3 regions of the Metabacillus sp. GQ13 genome follow, and region 3 is predicted to be linked to each of the others. Evidence: riboswitches for the same ligand, from Rfam matches in the RefSeq annotation. Region 3 holds a riboswitch; each other region holds the start of a gene.
What was found. A riboswitch is a leader RNA that binds a small molecule or an ion and turns the genes downstream of it on or off. The one in region 3 is predicted to bind S-adenosylmethionine.
Positions count from the first base shown of each region.

Region 1: linked by a shared signal. The riboswitch ahead of AC6CHR_RS08665 (phosphoadenylyl-sulfate reductase) and the one ahead of mtnK (S-methyl-5-thioribose kinase) in region 3 are both predicted to bind S-adenosylmethionine.
Region 2: linked by a shared signal. The riboswitch ahead of AC6CHR_RS17395 (methionine ABC transporter ATP-binding protein) and the one ahead of mtnK (S-methyl-5-thioribose kinase) in region 3 are both predicted to bind S-adenosylmethionine.

Region 1 covers NZ_JCAXET010000006.1:2,365-8,185, forward strand. The annotation lists gene cobA (uroporphyrinogen-III C-methyltransferase) at 1-470, opposite strand, end outside; gene cysC (adenylyl-sulfate kinase) at 581-1,192, opposite strand; gene sat (sulfate adenylyltransferase) at 1,206-2,345, opposite strand; gene cysP (sulfate permease) at 2,400-3,467, opposite strand; gene AC6CHR_RS08665 (phosphoadenylyl-sulfate reductase) at 3,481-4,182, opposite strand; SAM riboswitch class I at 4,417-4,534, opposite strand; gene AC6CHR_RS08670 (alpha/beta fold hydrolase) at 4,945-5,754, opposite strand.
Region 2 covers NZ_JCAXET010000014.1:35,956-41,776, forward strand. The annotation lists gene AC6CHR_RS17390 (methionine ABC transporter permease) at 1-629, opposite strand, end outside; gene AC6CHR_RS17395 (methionine ABC transporter ATP-binding protein) at 622-1,647, opposite strand; SAM riboswitch class I at 1,851-1,958, opposite strand; gene AC6CHR_RS17400 (O-acetylhomoserine aminocarboxypropyltransferase/cysteine synthase family protein) at 2,228-3,544, opposite strand; gene AC6CHR_RS17405 (SCP2 sterol-binding domain-containing protein) at 3,766-4,083, opposite strand; gene AC6CHR_RS17410 (thioredoxin family protein) at 4,224-4,529, opposite strand; gene AC6CHR_RS17415 (toprim domain-containing protein) at 4,551-4,898, opposite strand; gene AC6CHR_RS17420 (YusG family protein) at 5,190-5,426, opposite strand; gene gcvH (glycine cleavage system protein GcvH) at 5,485-5,821, opposite strand, start outside.
Region 3 covers NZ_JCAXET010000006.1:289,264-292,990, reverse strand. The annotation lists gene mtnK (S-methyl-5-thioribose kinase) at 1-1,061, opposite strand, end outside; SAM riboswitch class I at 1,250-1,406, opposite strand; gene AC6CHR_RS09960 (carbon-nitrogen family hydrolase) at 1,547-2,338, opposite strand; gene AC6CHR_RS09955 (pyridoxal phosphate-dependent aminotransferase) at 2,640-3,727, shown strand, end outside.

The DNA of each region.
Region 1 (5,821 bases), 290 kb from region 3:
TCCCACTTCGTGTCTTCATCAACATCAGCTCTCCTATGACCTGTTACAAATGCAACACTAGCACTTAAATCACGATGGGTTACAGGTATTCCCGCATAAGCAGCTGCTGCTACCCCTGATGTAATTCCTGGTACAATTTCAAAGGGGATATTATGTTTAGCCAAGGCAGCAGCCTCTTCTCCACCCCGGCCAAATATGAACGGATCTCCGCCCTTAAGTCTTGTTACAACTTTATCACTTTTTCCATACTTTATTAAAAAATGGTTAATAGTTTCTTGTTTCATTGTATGGTAATTAGGGAGTTTCCCACAGTAAATAAGGTCACACTCTTCTTTTGCATGCTTTAAGATCTCTTTGTTTACCAAGCGGTCATAGAGAATGACATCAGCCTTTTGAATACATTTGAGGGCCTTAATCGTTAACAAATCTTCATCACCAGGACCAGCTCCAACTATATAAACCTTGGCCATTTACTCATACCCCCTTCCTTTAAGTTCTAAGCTGTTTCTTAATCATGTAAGTCTACTACTTTAGTAAGGGTATCCTCTTTATCTATTATTTATATATAACTTTACCAATATTAAGAAATCTCTCTATTAATTAACCCTTTTTTAACTAGGAAGTCTACAATTTGTTTTATTGATTCCTTCACTTCTTGAGTTTCAGTATCTACTATTATAGCAGGATTTTTTGGTTCCTCATATGGTGAATCAATTCCTGTAAAATGTTTAATTTCTTTATTTCTTGCTTTCTTATACAAGCCTTTAGGGTCACGAACCTCACATTCGTCTAATGAACATTTAACATATACTTCAAAAAATTCATTTTCGGAAAGGATATCTCTTACTTGCTGTCTATCTTCACGAAAGGGTGAAATAAACGCTGTTAAGACAATTTGACCACTGTCAACAAATAATTTAGAGACTTCTCCAATTCGACGAATATTTTCCTTCCGATCCTCATCTGTGAATCCTAAATCCTTATTTAAACCATGTCTAATATTATCCCCATCAAGTACATAGGTTTGGATATTGTCCTGGAACAAATATCTTGCTAGCGCATTAGCTAATGTAGATTTACCTGACCCTGAGAGGCCAGTAAACCATAACACATAACTTTGGTAGTTATTTTTTGTTCTTCGTTCTTCTTTCGTGACAGATGTATCATGCCAGACAATATTGTTATTAGTCATAAATAGCCCCCCCTTATTTAGTTACAGTTTCCTGCATCCCTTTAATTAGTACTTCGACAACTTCTTTTCGACTGAAAGTACTTGGTGGAAGCTCACCATTACGTAACATTGCACGTACTTTTGTGCCCGACAAAATGACACGATCTTCATTACCATGAGGACACGTTTTAGGAGATGCCATTGATTCACACTTCGTGCAATAAAAACTGTGTTCAAAAAATAAAGGTGTGATTCCTAACTCATCAGCCGTAAAATTCGAAAAGATTTTTTGTGCATCATATGTTCCATAATAATCACCCACACCAGCATGGTCTCTTCCAACAATAAAATGTGTACATCCGTAGTTTTTACGTACTAATGAATGGAAGATTGCTTCACGTGGTCCAGCATATCTCATTGCGGCTGGAAAAACAGCTAAACAGACACGTTCTTTTGGATAATAACTATCTAACAATACTTCATAGCTTTCCATACGAATATTCGCCGGAATATCATCAGACTTCGTTTCACCAACAAGTGGATTTAAAAATAGTCCATCAACCGTTTCTAAGGCTGTTTTTTGGATATATTCATGTGCACGATGTACAGGATTACGAGTTTGGAAACCAACAATTGTTTTCCAATTTAATTCAGCAAATTTTGCTCTAGACTCTTTAGGATCTAAGTAATATTCCGCAAACTTCTTTTCTGGTCGTTTGACGAGTGTGACTTTTCCACCAACATAGACATCGCCACGTTCAAACATCTTTTTAACACCTGGATGTTCTAATTCATCAGTACGATACACATTAACTGCTTCTTTTGGTTTATCTGGTGAATAAATGTCAGATACAATAATCGTACCATATGTAACTTCGTCGGCTACAAGGCGAACCTCCTCACCAATAGATAACGTTGCCGCTTTATCTTCTGAAACTGGTAGCGTGATTGGAATACTCCACACTGACCCGTTTTTTAATTTCATATTTTCTACTACAGATTGATAATCCTCTTGCGTAAAGAAACCTTCAATGGGGCTATATGCACCTATTGCAATTAACTCTAAGTCACTTAATGCAGTACCATCCAATTCAATTTCCTTTTGAATATTTGTTACATCAGTACCTAATGATAATCTTTGTATTAATGTTCCTCCGTGTGGTAATAAGCTCATGATTAAAAATCCTCCAATTCATATAATTACAATTTATTTCAACAGAGATTAAAACTAAATCCCTCCGCCCTCGTGATGAACAGTCCGTTTCTCTTGTTTAGTTGCCTTCATTAAATTAAGTGCTCCAATGGTTGCAAGTAATAGACTTGCTAAAACAACGATCGAATATAGATCACTTTCAATAAATAATTTCACTAAGAAATAAGACATAGTTAACGATATAAGGGGTGAAATCACCCAAATTGTTAACATGTTTTTTACAATCTTTTGTTGAAATATATTACTACCAGATTTGGCTATTCCTATACCTAATATAGATGAGGTTGTTATTTGCGTAAGTGGCACAGGAATTCCAAAAACGGATGCAATGGTAACCAGCGTCGCACCTGTCCCTGATATAAGTATTCCTTCGATTTTAGAAAAACTTGTTATTTTCTTACCATTTGTTTCTAGAACCCTCCGACCAAGTAGCAAAGCGCCTATGGCAACAAATGCACCACCAATCAAAGTCCCCTTCGAAACTGAGAGAATTTGAGCACTAACTAAAGGTCCTACTGCATTTGCTACATTATTCATTCCTGCAGAAAACGCTTCAAAAAAGCCAGCGAAAATGAGAAGGTACGTAATCACTTTTCCATCAAATGAATACTTTTCCGTTAACTTAAAATAATGGAGGCATTTTATGAATAGAAACGCAATGCCAAACGCAACGATTGGTACCAATATCCAAAACATCACAATCGATAATAATTTGTCTACAAATAACATTTTATAGGCAATTCCTACACCTACAACTGCACCTACCGTAACCTCACTAGTTGAAAGAGGTATACCTAATATATTCGCTAAAAAAAGTGAAAAAGTTGCTGAGAAGAGGATGATAATAACAATTTTTATTGAGATAAGTGACGTTGGAATGATTCCAGAACTAATCGTTTTAACAACTTCTCCTCCACCAATTACTGCACCTAAAATAACACCAATTGCACAGATGATAAGAGCATTCCTTGGTCGTAATATTGCTCCGGCACCATATGCAACTCCCATGGAAGCTGCTGCACCACTGGCCCCAATATTCATCGCAAAAAAGATGCTGATACCTATTGCGATAATCTCTAACATCTATTACTCCCCCTTATTGATGGAGGCCACATTCTGTTTTCATTTGCCCAGTCCATCTGCCAGATCTTAAATCATTTTCATTAAAAGCAGGTTTTGTGCAATGAAAACAACCAATGCTCGGATATCCTCTGTCATGTAAAGGATTGTAGATTAAGTCATTTTTATGAACGTATCTCCAAACATCTTTCCACGTCCAATGAATTAGCGGGCAAACCTTTACTGAATGAAAGCGTTCATCCTTGTTGATATAGTTAACGTGTTTTCTTGTTTCAGATTGTTCACGTCTTAGCCCAGAGATCCAGGCAGTGGAACCTTGTAGTGTTTCAGTTAATGGAACTATTTTTCGGATATCACAACATTTATTTGGTGCAGTTTCCCAAAGCTTATCACCATATAATTCAGCTTGCTCTTCTAATGTAAGCTTAGGTTTCTTTAATTGAATATTAAGTGATGGATATTTTTCCTTCACCTTATCGATTAGCTCATAGGTTTCTTTAAAATGAACATCAGTATCCAGAAACACAATTTTTGCGTTAGGTTTTACTATGGCTATTAAATCAATCAAGACAATACCTTCAATTCCAAAACTACATGCATAGACAACTTCTTCACCGTAGTGTTCATATGCCCAATGGATAACATTTAATGCTCCTTTATACGTCTCATCTTCAATAAAATCTTCGCTCACTTCTGACCAATTCTCATAAGTTAGCAAACCATTCACCTCTTTCTCACACTATCTTACTTGGTTTTAAAAACCATTTATTCACACGTTAATAGTCGGGATTAATGGTGCAACCAACCATTATACGATGAATTTAGCAAATAATACTCTGTTTCAGATGATTTAGCCAGACACTATTTTTCTATAAAGCTTCTTTTTGATGCATTTTTATGTGTTAAATAGAGAAAAGCCCACCATAACAGGAAGACTTTTAAGGATGATCTACCCTTATCTTCCAAATTGGTATCAGTTTAGATTTGGCTGGAATTAGCACCTTACATCTTACTTCTTGCAGGTTGCTGGGCTTCAAAGGACCAGATCCCTTCACCACTCTTGATAAGAAATATGTTATTGTTTCTAAATTTTAACACAATTCTTTCAAATGTCAACCCGAGTTTATTGATCGGAATAATAATATTATCTATTTACGTGAAAGTTAATTGTACGTTGGTTTTTATCTTCGGAAAGACCAATTATTAACCAATAAGTTTCTTTTCATCATATATATATACAAAGAACACACAAAGGGTGTTCTTTCGCACATATAAAATATCGCAATATGTTGAAATCCTTTTCGCAATGTAAGTTCCAGTAGATATAATATTACAGTGACGAGTATGATTTAATCTTCTAGTCTTACAAACTTACAAAATCAATTCCAGAAATATCTCTATTTAGAACTGTTTCGAATTAATAACTGACTTTCTTATTTGAAATTCTTTTAATAAGGGATAAAAACAATTAAGTACATACTTATTTAAAAAAGCGCGTTAGCTCCAAATTTAATTTTTCTTTTTCACTAAAAAACAAACCATGTCCGCTAAATTTAAACGGAATGAGTTTAGATCCTCTAATTCCTGCATGCATCAACTCAGCAAAAACGTAAGGACACACCTTATCTTTTACTCCATGGAAAATTCCGGTGGGTACATTAATTTTTTCTAAATCTTTCCTTAGATCTTCATCGCGTAAAGAAACAAGACTCATTGCCGTTGCATATCCAGAAGCTTCGTTTCCTAATCCATTGAACCAATTCTTAAAGTTCTCAGATACAAAAAGAGCAAAAAAGCTATCTCCAAAATCACTAATCATTTTAGGTCGATCATTAAACGTATCTTCAATGAGTTTATTAACCTCTTCCTTTGTTTTTCCAAACGGATAATTTGGGCGATGCGTAAATACCGGTGCTGCTGCACCTAAGAGAGCTAGCTTTGCAACCTTATATCCCTCATGTCTTGCCATAAATCTTATCGCTATTCCTCCCCCCATAGAATGTGAGACAAGTAATACATTTTCTAGTCTAAGGGTATCGATCACTATTCGAATATCATCTGCTAGTCGATTATATGTGTAGCTACCAGAGGGTCGGTCTGACTTTCCATAACCACGAAAATCAATTCCAATACAACGATAACCCAATTTAAGAAAATGATTAAATTGATACTCGAACATTTTATGATTGACAGGCCAACCATGTAAAAAAAGAATTGTTTTTCCCTCACCAGGATTAATATCTTCAACAAATATATTGACATTCTGTTCAACTGTAATGTAGTAGCCCATTTAACTCCTCCTCGCATTACCTTTTCTTTAGCTTATAGAGGATGCCATTTATTTAGACTCTTTTTGG
Region 2 (5,821 bases), on a different contig from region 3:
ATAGCTTGGATAATAAACACAAGTATTAAGATGGCTATAGTTGCAACCAGTGTTAATAGTGTATTACCACCCTGAAAACCCTCTAGGTAAGCAAAGTTTCCTAATCCACCTGCACCTATAACGCCTGCCATTGCTGTATACCCAATAAGAGCAATAGCTGTGACAGTAATCCCTGAAATTAATGCTGGTAGAGCTTCTGGAATCAAGACTTTAAAGATGATTTCAAAATTTGATGCACCCATTGAATGAGATGCTTCGATGACACCTTTATCAATTTCTCGAAGCGCAATTTCAACCATTCTAGCATAAAAGGGTGCTGCTCCAATAATTAAGGCGGGCAAGGCAGCATTAGCGCCTAAAATGGTATCCATTAACAACTTAGTAAAAGGAATAAGTAAGACGATTAAGATAATAAATGGGATAGAGCGAAACACGTTCACAATCGCACCAACTATCGTGTGAATCCATCGATTTTCCCACATCCCAGCTTTTCCGGTTAAAAACAACAGTAATCCTAATATCATCCCCAGAATAAATGTTAGGGCAACAGAGATCAGTGTCATATAAATGGTTTCTTGTGTTGCAGTCATCAGTTTTTCCCATTTTAGTAATTCATACCACTCACTCATTAACAATCACCTCCACACCTATCTTGTTGGACTTAATGAACGTAATTGCATTCTCAATTACATCTTGCTCACCCTTTAAATGAATAAACAAAGTTCCATAAGCACCATTTTGTGTTTGAGAGATTTTCCCCTGCAATATATTTATATCCAAGTCATAATGACGGATCAGGTTTGTTATAAGTGGCTGTTCCGTTGAATCCCCTACAAAGGTAAGTTGAATAATTTGTCCTTCAGGGTGATGGTTGACAAGATTTTTAATCGTATCAAATGTCTCTTCAGGTTCTGTTACTTGCTTCATAAACCTCTTAGTAATCTGTTCCTTTGGATTTTTGAAGAGTTCTAGGACCTCGCCTTGCTCGACGATCTTTCCTTCTTCAATCACCGCCACTCGATTACATATTTTTCGAATCACATGCATTTCGTGTGTAATAAGGACAATTGTTAATCCCAGTCTTTTGTTTATATCTACAAGTAAGTCTAGAATGGAATCTGTTGTCTGTGGGTCTAGCGCTGAGGTTGCTTCATCGCATAATAAGACTTGTGGATTATTTGCCAATGCCCTTGCAATTCCAACACGTTGCTTTTGACCACCACTTAATTGGGATGGGAAAGCATCCTCACGACCTTCAAGACCAACTAGTCGGATTAGTTCATTTACTCGTCTAATCCGTTCAGGTTTTTTTACACCTGCAATTTCTAATGGGAACGCAATGTTATCTTGAACAGAACGTGACCATAGTAAATTAAAATGCTGAAAAATCATACTAATTCCTAATCGAGCTTTTCTTAATTTCGAGCCACGAATCTCGTCAATTTGACTTCCAGCAACATTAATTCTACCACTAGTTGGTTTTTCTAACCCATTTAACAAACGAATTAGTGAACTTTTCCCAGCCCCACTATATCCAATAATCCCGAAAATTTCACCTTTATCTATTTGCAAATTCACATTATTAACAGCCGTTACATTGCCCGTTTTTGTTTCATAAACTTTATTAACGCCCTCTAATCTAATCAAGTTGTCACCTACTTTCAGTTTTTTATGTCTTTGGATAATCTCACTAATCCTTTTTTTCTATAATAAGTTTGTTAGTAGGATTGTTGTTTTTCTTATATAGAATTTGGATTGAAGAGTTCGTCTAGAAATCATTGTTAGAAAAGTTCCAGCTAAAAACAAAAACCCTTCTGCAACATGAGCAGAAAGGCGCAAAAATGTCCTTTCTCTCATCTCCCAAAGCTATACAGCTTTGCGTGAATTGGCACCATTTCAACACTGTTGATGGTTGCCGGGCTTCAAAGGGCACTTCCCTCCACCTCTCTTGATAAGAGAACAACTATATAATTAAAGTTTACTATTTTACAAGTCAGACTTAAGTACGAATGTGATTGTATCACGATATTTAAAATCATGTCAATTAATTCAAAAGCTAATAATTATTTTTTAGTATAATTTTTCTTGATTTTATTATTCACTTTACTATGCATATAGACAAAAAAAGTGAGATGACTTTGTAAAGTCACCCCAGTTTATCCGAAGAAATCATTTTTACATCTGGTTGTATTGGAAATTTAAGATTTAAGTAACTTTACATACTGTATTAAGAATGAACCTGTTCAGTTCCCTTTACCCCAGTTGCTTTGTAAATTGCTTGATCTAGATCTTCGATAATATCTTGGATGTGCTCAATTCCAACCGATAAGCGAATTAAATCTTCAGTGACTCCTGATCTTTTTAATCCTTCCGCACTTAATTGCTGATGGGTTGTACTTGCCGGATGAATAATTAGGCTCTTTGCATCCCCAACATTCGCAACATGTGACCAAAGCTGTACATTGTTAATCAAAGATGCTCCAGCTTCGCGACCACCCTTTATTCCAAAGACGATGACTGAACCGGCTCCATTTGGTAAGTATTTATCTGCTAAGACTTTATCAGGATTATCTGATTGTTCGGGATATAGAACCCATTCAATGGCTGGGTGATTTTCCAAATAATCAACCATTTTTCTCGCATTTGCAATATGCTCCTTCATACGAACATGAAGCGTTTCTAAACCAAGAGTGAATTGAAATGCATTATAGGGACTAAGTGCAGGACCTAAATCACGTAATAATTGCACTCTAGCTTTTATAATAAAAGCCTGTTCTCCTAGAGCATCTGCATAAACTAAATCATGATAACTTGGATCAGGAGTTGTGAAGCCTGGAAACTTAGGATTATTCCAATTAAAGTTTCCACCATCAATGATTACTCCACCTAAGCTTGTCCCATTTCCCAATAACCATTTTGTTGCCGAATGAACGACAATATCCGCTCCATGGTCAATTGGTTTACAAAGATAAGGTGTAGCAAATGTATTATCGACAATTAACGGTATTCCTGCTTCATGCGCAATTTTAGCTACTGCCTCAATATCTAATACATCTAGGCTGGGATTACCTATTGTTTCTGCAAAGATCGCTTTTGTTTTAGGCGTTATCGCTGCACGAAAATTTTCAGGATCTTTTACGTCCACAAATACTGTATCAATACCGTATTTAGGTAGTGTAGTTGCAAATAAATTGTATGTCCCACCGTACAATGCTGAAGCCGATACAACTTCATCCCCAGCACCGGCAATATTTAAGATAGAGAGTGTGATTGCGGCCATACCACTCGCTACAGCCAGGCTCCCAATCCCTCCTTCAAGTTCAGCAATTCTCTCTTCAAATACAGTTGATGTTGGATTATGGATTCGGGTATATATGTATCCAGGTTCCTTTAATCCAAATAGGTTTGCTGCATGTTCTGTATCATCAAATAAATAGGCATTAGATTGATAAATCGGTACCGATCTTGCCCCTGTCATTGTATCTTTCTTTAATCCACCGTGAATAGTAACCGTTTCTGGACGATACGTACTTTTTTCTTTCATAATAATTCCTCCTATTCAAAGATTATTTGCACGTCTAAATTCGCTGTTTGTGAAAGTTAGAAAATTCCCACAACTTAAACTACCTTAATAGTAAACGATTACATCATGAAGATACAAGACTATTAACCATTTATTTTAATGTCTTTACTTAGTGGATTTCTCGAAAAATAGTTGCTCCCTGCTGGTTTTTTAGCTGAAGAAGAACATAACTACTAAACTATCTAACTTAACTTCATTATGGCCTCAAGTTTTAAAAAATCTCGATAGGAACCTGTTACCTTTATTTTTCCAAATGAAATTAATTGCTTTAAATTACCTTTTCCTAATAATACTTCTTCTAGATCAATAGCTTCTCCTTCCAAGATAAAATCAACCTTTAATAAAGGTTCCTCAATCATTTCAGCACCGTTTGATGTCATTTTCACAAAATAACTATTTCTTTGAATTGGTTTCACTTCCAATAGAAGTGTTCTGTTTATTAAGATCGGTGTCAGAAACTTAGCTTTATTAAGATTAACAATAAATGTTTTCATATACATAAAGGAACCTCCCGATACCAATGAAGTTTTATACTTACTTCATTGAATAATGGAAGATTCCTTTATAAATATATCGACAGTTTCTGCTGACTCCTACACCATTTGTGAATATATGAGTATTTCCCGAGAAATATGTCAGGTTAAGGCAAATGTTTTTTTATTATGTCCAGTAAGTAACCCACTGATTGGAAGGCATAAATTTTTTCTCTTTCGATTCCATCATCAAAGATCAGTAGGCATGGTACACTTTCAATCCCTAACTCGATTGCCTCTTTCGGATAATAATTTAAGTTTACAGAATGGATCGTAATTGAAGGTAATACCTCATCAATCACTGTTAACATTTTTCTTGCTACCTGACATGTCCCACACATTGGTGTATAAAGATAATAAAAACTAAGACCTTCTTTTTGTATAGTAAACTGTTTCTCTTCCCATTCAATCATAGCAACAATCTCTTTACCTTTCTAAAGAAATTTCGCATCCACATCAATATTGGCACTAAGTAAAACAGAGGCAACATGGTGATCAGGAGCTGTAGCGACCTCTCGATATGCTCTATCTATATATATATGTGATGCTTCAGGAAACTCCCTTTTAAATAGTTTTCTTAGCCGATCACCTGCATCATCTGAATCGACTAGTATATAGACATCCTTCAAGATTAATTCATCAATCATTTCATCCAGCTTAGTTACACTAATTGTTCCATTTGTACAAATGATTTCGATTGGCTCGTTTAATACGTGCAGAACTTTCTTTTTATCAGATTTCCCTTCAACAATTAGGACCTTTTCAACCTCAACTAACGACATAAACATCACCTATTTTTATAGTAAGAGTCTTTATAAGTTATTCGATTTGTCGAGGTTGTTTCCCTTTATTTCAAGTTTTTTTAAGAATCTCTATGTTAGGAACTTAGAGTTATTTTATACCAATACATAGAATAACTAAAAACCTGAGAAGAAACGACCTTTATATAAGGCTGTTTTCGCTAACTTCCAACTATACGGAGAAATCCAATGAACGATATTACTCGGTTTGATAGCAACAACATTTAGAAAAGAGAACTTTATAAAAAGAGCAGTGGATTTGTTCCACTGCTTTTAACACCAGCCGCTCTCATCATCACAATCCACATATTTTTGATCTGCTCCAGTTACTACATCTGCAAATTGGTAAAAACGGCTTTCATTATATTCATAGCCTGACTTTAATTGATAGTTATTTTCTGTTACCATTTGACCAATTTTCTCTTTTTCTAGATAAAGATTTAATTGACCTTCACTAAATTTACCTACAACTCGATCAGTAATATCCAAACGTTGTTTTTCTATAGACATATGGACACCCTCCTTTATCTAATTGTAGGGTGTCCATATTTGAGTGCCATCATTCTAATTAATCTTCATTTGTCATTTCTACGTATTGCTCAGCTGTCATTAATTCTTCAGTATCAGCAATATTAGAAGGTTCAATTACAATCATCCATGCTTTTTCATATGGTGATTCATTTACAAACTCAGGGCTATCATCAAGATCCTCATTGATTTCAACAATTTTCCCACTGATTGGAGCATAGAGCTCAGACACTGTTTTAACAGATTCAACACTACCGAATGGTTCATCTGCTTTAATTTCAGCGCCAACCTCAGGTAGTTCTACAAATACGATATCTCCAAGTTCAGATTGTGCAAAATCAGTAATGCCTATACGTACCTTTTCACCTTCTACCTTT
Region 3 (3,727 bases):
ATTGTATCAAGATCTGCTACGTGTGCTAGGCCGATAGTGCGGCGAATAATTTCACAGCCTGCAAAGCCCACAGCATCTTCAAAAATTTCTGATAATACATGTTCTAAATAGCCATCTGTTTTAGTGAATAGTTCAGAAGCGTCGTTTTTCCAAGCATGTGAGAATTCTCCTACAAAGACGCCCCATGTCTTTTCGATATGTTGAAATAAAATTTCTTGTTTATCTTCATCTCGTGAAATAGCATTTAGTAGAAAATTACCAAATACCTGACCAACGTCGAATCCAATTGGTCCAAAGTACGCAAATTCAGGGTCAATAACTTTCGTTTCATCATTATCTGCAAAGATACTACCTGTATGTAGATCACCATGTACAAGCGCTTCGGCCTTGGTTAAGAATTTTTGCTTTAGTTTGGCAACTTCTAACTTTAATAGTTGGTCCTCCCAGATTACTTCGACATTTTGTTGAAGTTCTGGTTCGTAATCATTTGTATCGTGATTAAAGAATGGATCAGTGAAAATAAGATCCTCAGTAATCTTACAAAGATCTGGATTTGAAAATTGTTTTACTAATGACTTTTTGAAATGTTGATTAACCGCATAGTCTGATGTGTAAAATAAAGTCTTTGCAAGAAACTCACCAATATGTGTTGATAATAGAGGTAGTTCCAATCCATCGATAAGTGCTGCACGGGCGATTTGCAAATGTGACAAGTCTTCCATAATAGTAATGGCTAACTGTTCATCCGCATAATAAACCTTGGGTACAAATTGTGGGACAAATTCACTTTGCTTTAAAAGTGCATGTGCTTCAATACGGGCACGATCTAAAGTTAACGGCCAGCTTTCTCCAACAACTTTTGCATAAGGTAATGCTTGTTTTAGGATTAACCCTTCATTCGTTTCACTATCAGTAATTTTAAAAACGAGATTTAAATTCCCATCACCAATTTCCTTACAAGTAAGTGGGCTATTTTCATTAAATATCTGTAGACGCTTTACTAGATTAATTGCTTCACTTTCTGTTAATGGTTTATAGATAGAAGATTCTTTGGCACACATACTATTACCTCCAAGAAGTTAATTATTAGACTCATTTTCAAACTTAAAAATCGAATAATGATAGGTCAAAGGAGTAGAATTTCAGTTAGAAAATACCTTTGACATTGAAATAGGTAGTAAGTAATTTAAAGTAATAGAGAAAAAGCCTCTTTCTAGTTTGAAAGAGGCTTGAAGGCGTTGCTTCGCACCTCTCATCTGTCAGAAAGAATACTTTCTGATGGAATTAGCACCGTGCCCTATTGGAAAGTTTCCAAAGTGAAAATGTTTCACTCCATTAATAAATGGTAGTTTGGTCGGTTGCTGCGGCGTCATTGGGCCAGTCCCTCTGCCAACTCTTGATAAGAGATCAATATTATTAAACACTAACTTTAGTAATGTTTAATGATTATGTTAATTCGAATAGTTAGATTTTTAAATAAATAAAACGCTTGATTAGCATATTACCAATAATGAATTAAATTTGTCAATAGTTACTCGGGAAAAACTTAGTAAAAATCAGGGCGGCGATCTTCAAAAATTGGAATTTGACTACGAACTTTTTTGACTGTATCTATTTCGATAGTTGCAGATATGGAACCTTCATGTTCATCAGCCTCAGCTAAAACAGTACCCCAAGGATCAATAATCATAGAGTGACCAGCAAATTCGTTATTAGGGTCCGTTCCTGCTCTATTGCATGCTATTACATAACATTGGTTTTCAATTGCTCGACTCAAAAGCAGGGTTCTCCAATGATTTAAACGAGGTGCAGGCCATTCGGCGACAACAAATAGTACTTCCGCACCAAGAGTAGTGTGGGCGCGAATCCATTCAGGAAAGCGAATGTCGTAACATATAACTCCTGCGCTTTTTATCCCATTTAGTTCGAATAGACCTTTTTCTGTCCCGGAAGTTAAATAATGATGCTCATTCATCAATTTAAATAAATGTAGTTTACTATATTCATGAACGAATTCACCTTTGTCATTAAATATATACATCGTGTTAGTTACGTTATTTTGAATGCTTTTAGCTACCGAACCACCAACAATATTAACACGATATTTCTTTGCTAACATACTAAGGAAGTGCTGTGTTACTATTCCGCCTTCATCTGCAATTTTATTTAATCGTGTTAGGTCATAACCTGTAGTCCACAGTTCTGGGAGTACGATAATCGCTGACTTACTTATTTCAATTGCTAGAGCAACTTTCTCCTCTACTTGTTGATAATTAAACTGTGGATCACCATATTTAATATCGAGTTGTATACATGTTATAACGGGTTTCTTTTGCATTTAAATCACACCTTTATGATAAATAGTGGTTTCAACTAAATGAGTTAGTAATTTATTGTTAGTCAATTCAATGTTTCATTGTTGGAAACGTATATACGTCAATAGAAGAGTTCTTGATTCACATTTTGTTATAATGACAAAGATAGACTCAAACTTTTCGATAATTCCTAATATATACAACTTTTGCTTAGTAAAAGCAACAAACTTTTCTTAATCATTAAAAAAATCTTTACAAGTTGATTTTTACACGATATTATTTGTGACTAGAATTTCAAGAATTTATTGAGTAGGTGTTAAAATGATGAAAGTCTTTGAACAATCGAAATTATTAAAAACATTACCAGAACAATTTTTCGCAAATCTTGTTACGAAGGTTAATAAAATTGTTGATCAAGGTTATGATGTAATCAATTTGGGTCAAGGTAATCCAGATCAGCCAACACCAAAACATATTGTAGATGCCATGCAAAAGGCAGTAGAAAATCCTGAGTTTCATAAATATTCTCCTTTTAGGGGACAATTGTTCTTGAAGGAAGCAATTGCATCCTTTTACAAAAGGGAATATAACGTTCAAATCGATCCTACAACAGAAGTAGCAATTCTTTTTGGAGGGAAGGCCGGGCTAGTTGAAGTACCTCAATGTTTATTAGATCCCGGCGACACGGTGCTTGTCCCTGACCCTGGTTATCCAGATTATTGGTCAGGTGTAGAACTTGCCCGTGCAAAAATGGAAATGATGCCACTATTGAGTGAGAATCAATTTTTACCTAATTATCGCTTAATATCAGAAAGAGTAGCTGAAAAAGCGAAGCTAATGTTTTTAAATTACCCGAATAATCCTACTGGTGCAGTAGCAACAGCTGAATTTTTTGAGGAAACAGTGGAATATGCAAAAAAACATGATATTTGTGTTGTTCATGATTTTGCATATGGTGCAATTGGCTTTGATGGTAAACGCCCATTAAGTTATCTACAGACAAAGGGAGCAAAAGAAACTGGGATCGAACTTTATACGTTTTCGAAATCCTATAATATGGCAGGATGGAGAATTGGTTTTGCTGTTGGTAATCCCTCTGTGGTTGAGGCTATTAATCTATTGCAAGACCATATGTATGTGAGTGTATTCAGTGCTATCCAAGAAGCAGCAGCACATGCTTTATTAAGTCCGCAAACATGTGTTGAGGATTTAAACAAGTTGTATGAATCTCGAAGAAATGTATTGATACATGCCTTCCAGGAAATTGGCTGGAATGTAACAGCTCCCTCTGGTTCTTTTTTCGCCTGGCTTAAAGTACCAGGCCAATTTTCATCTTCAGTAGCTTTTTCAGATTACCTTTTAGAAAAGGCTCATGTTGTTGTAGCACCAGGAATTGGATTTGGGGAATATGG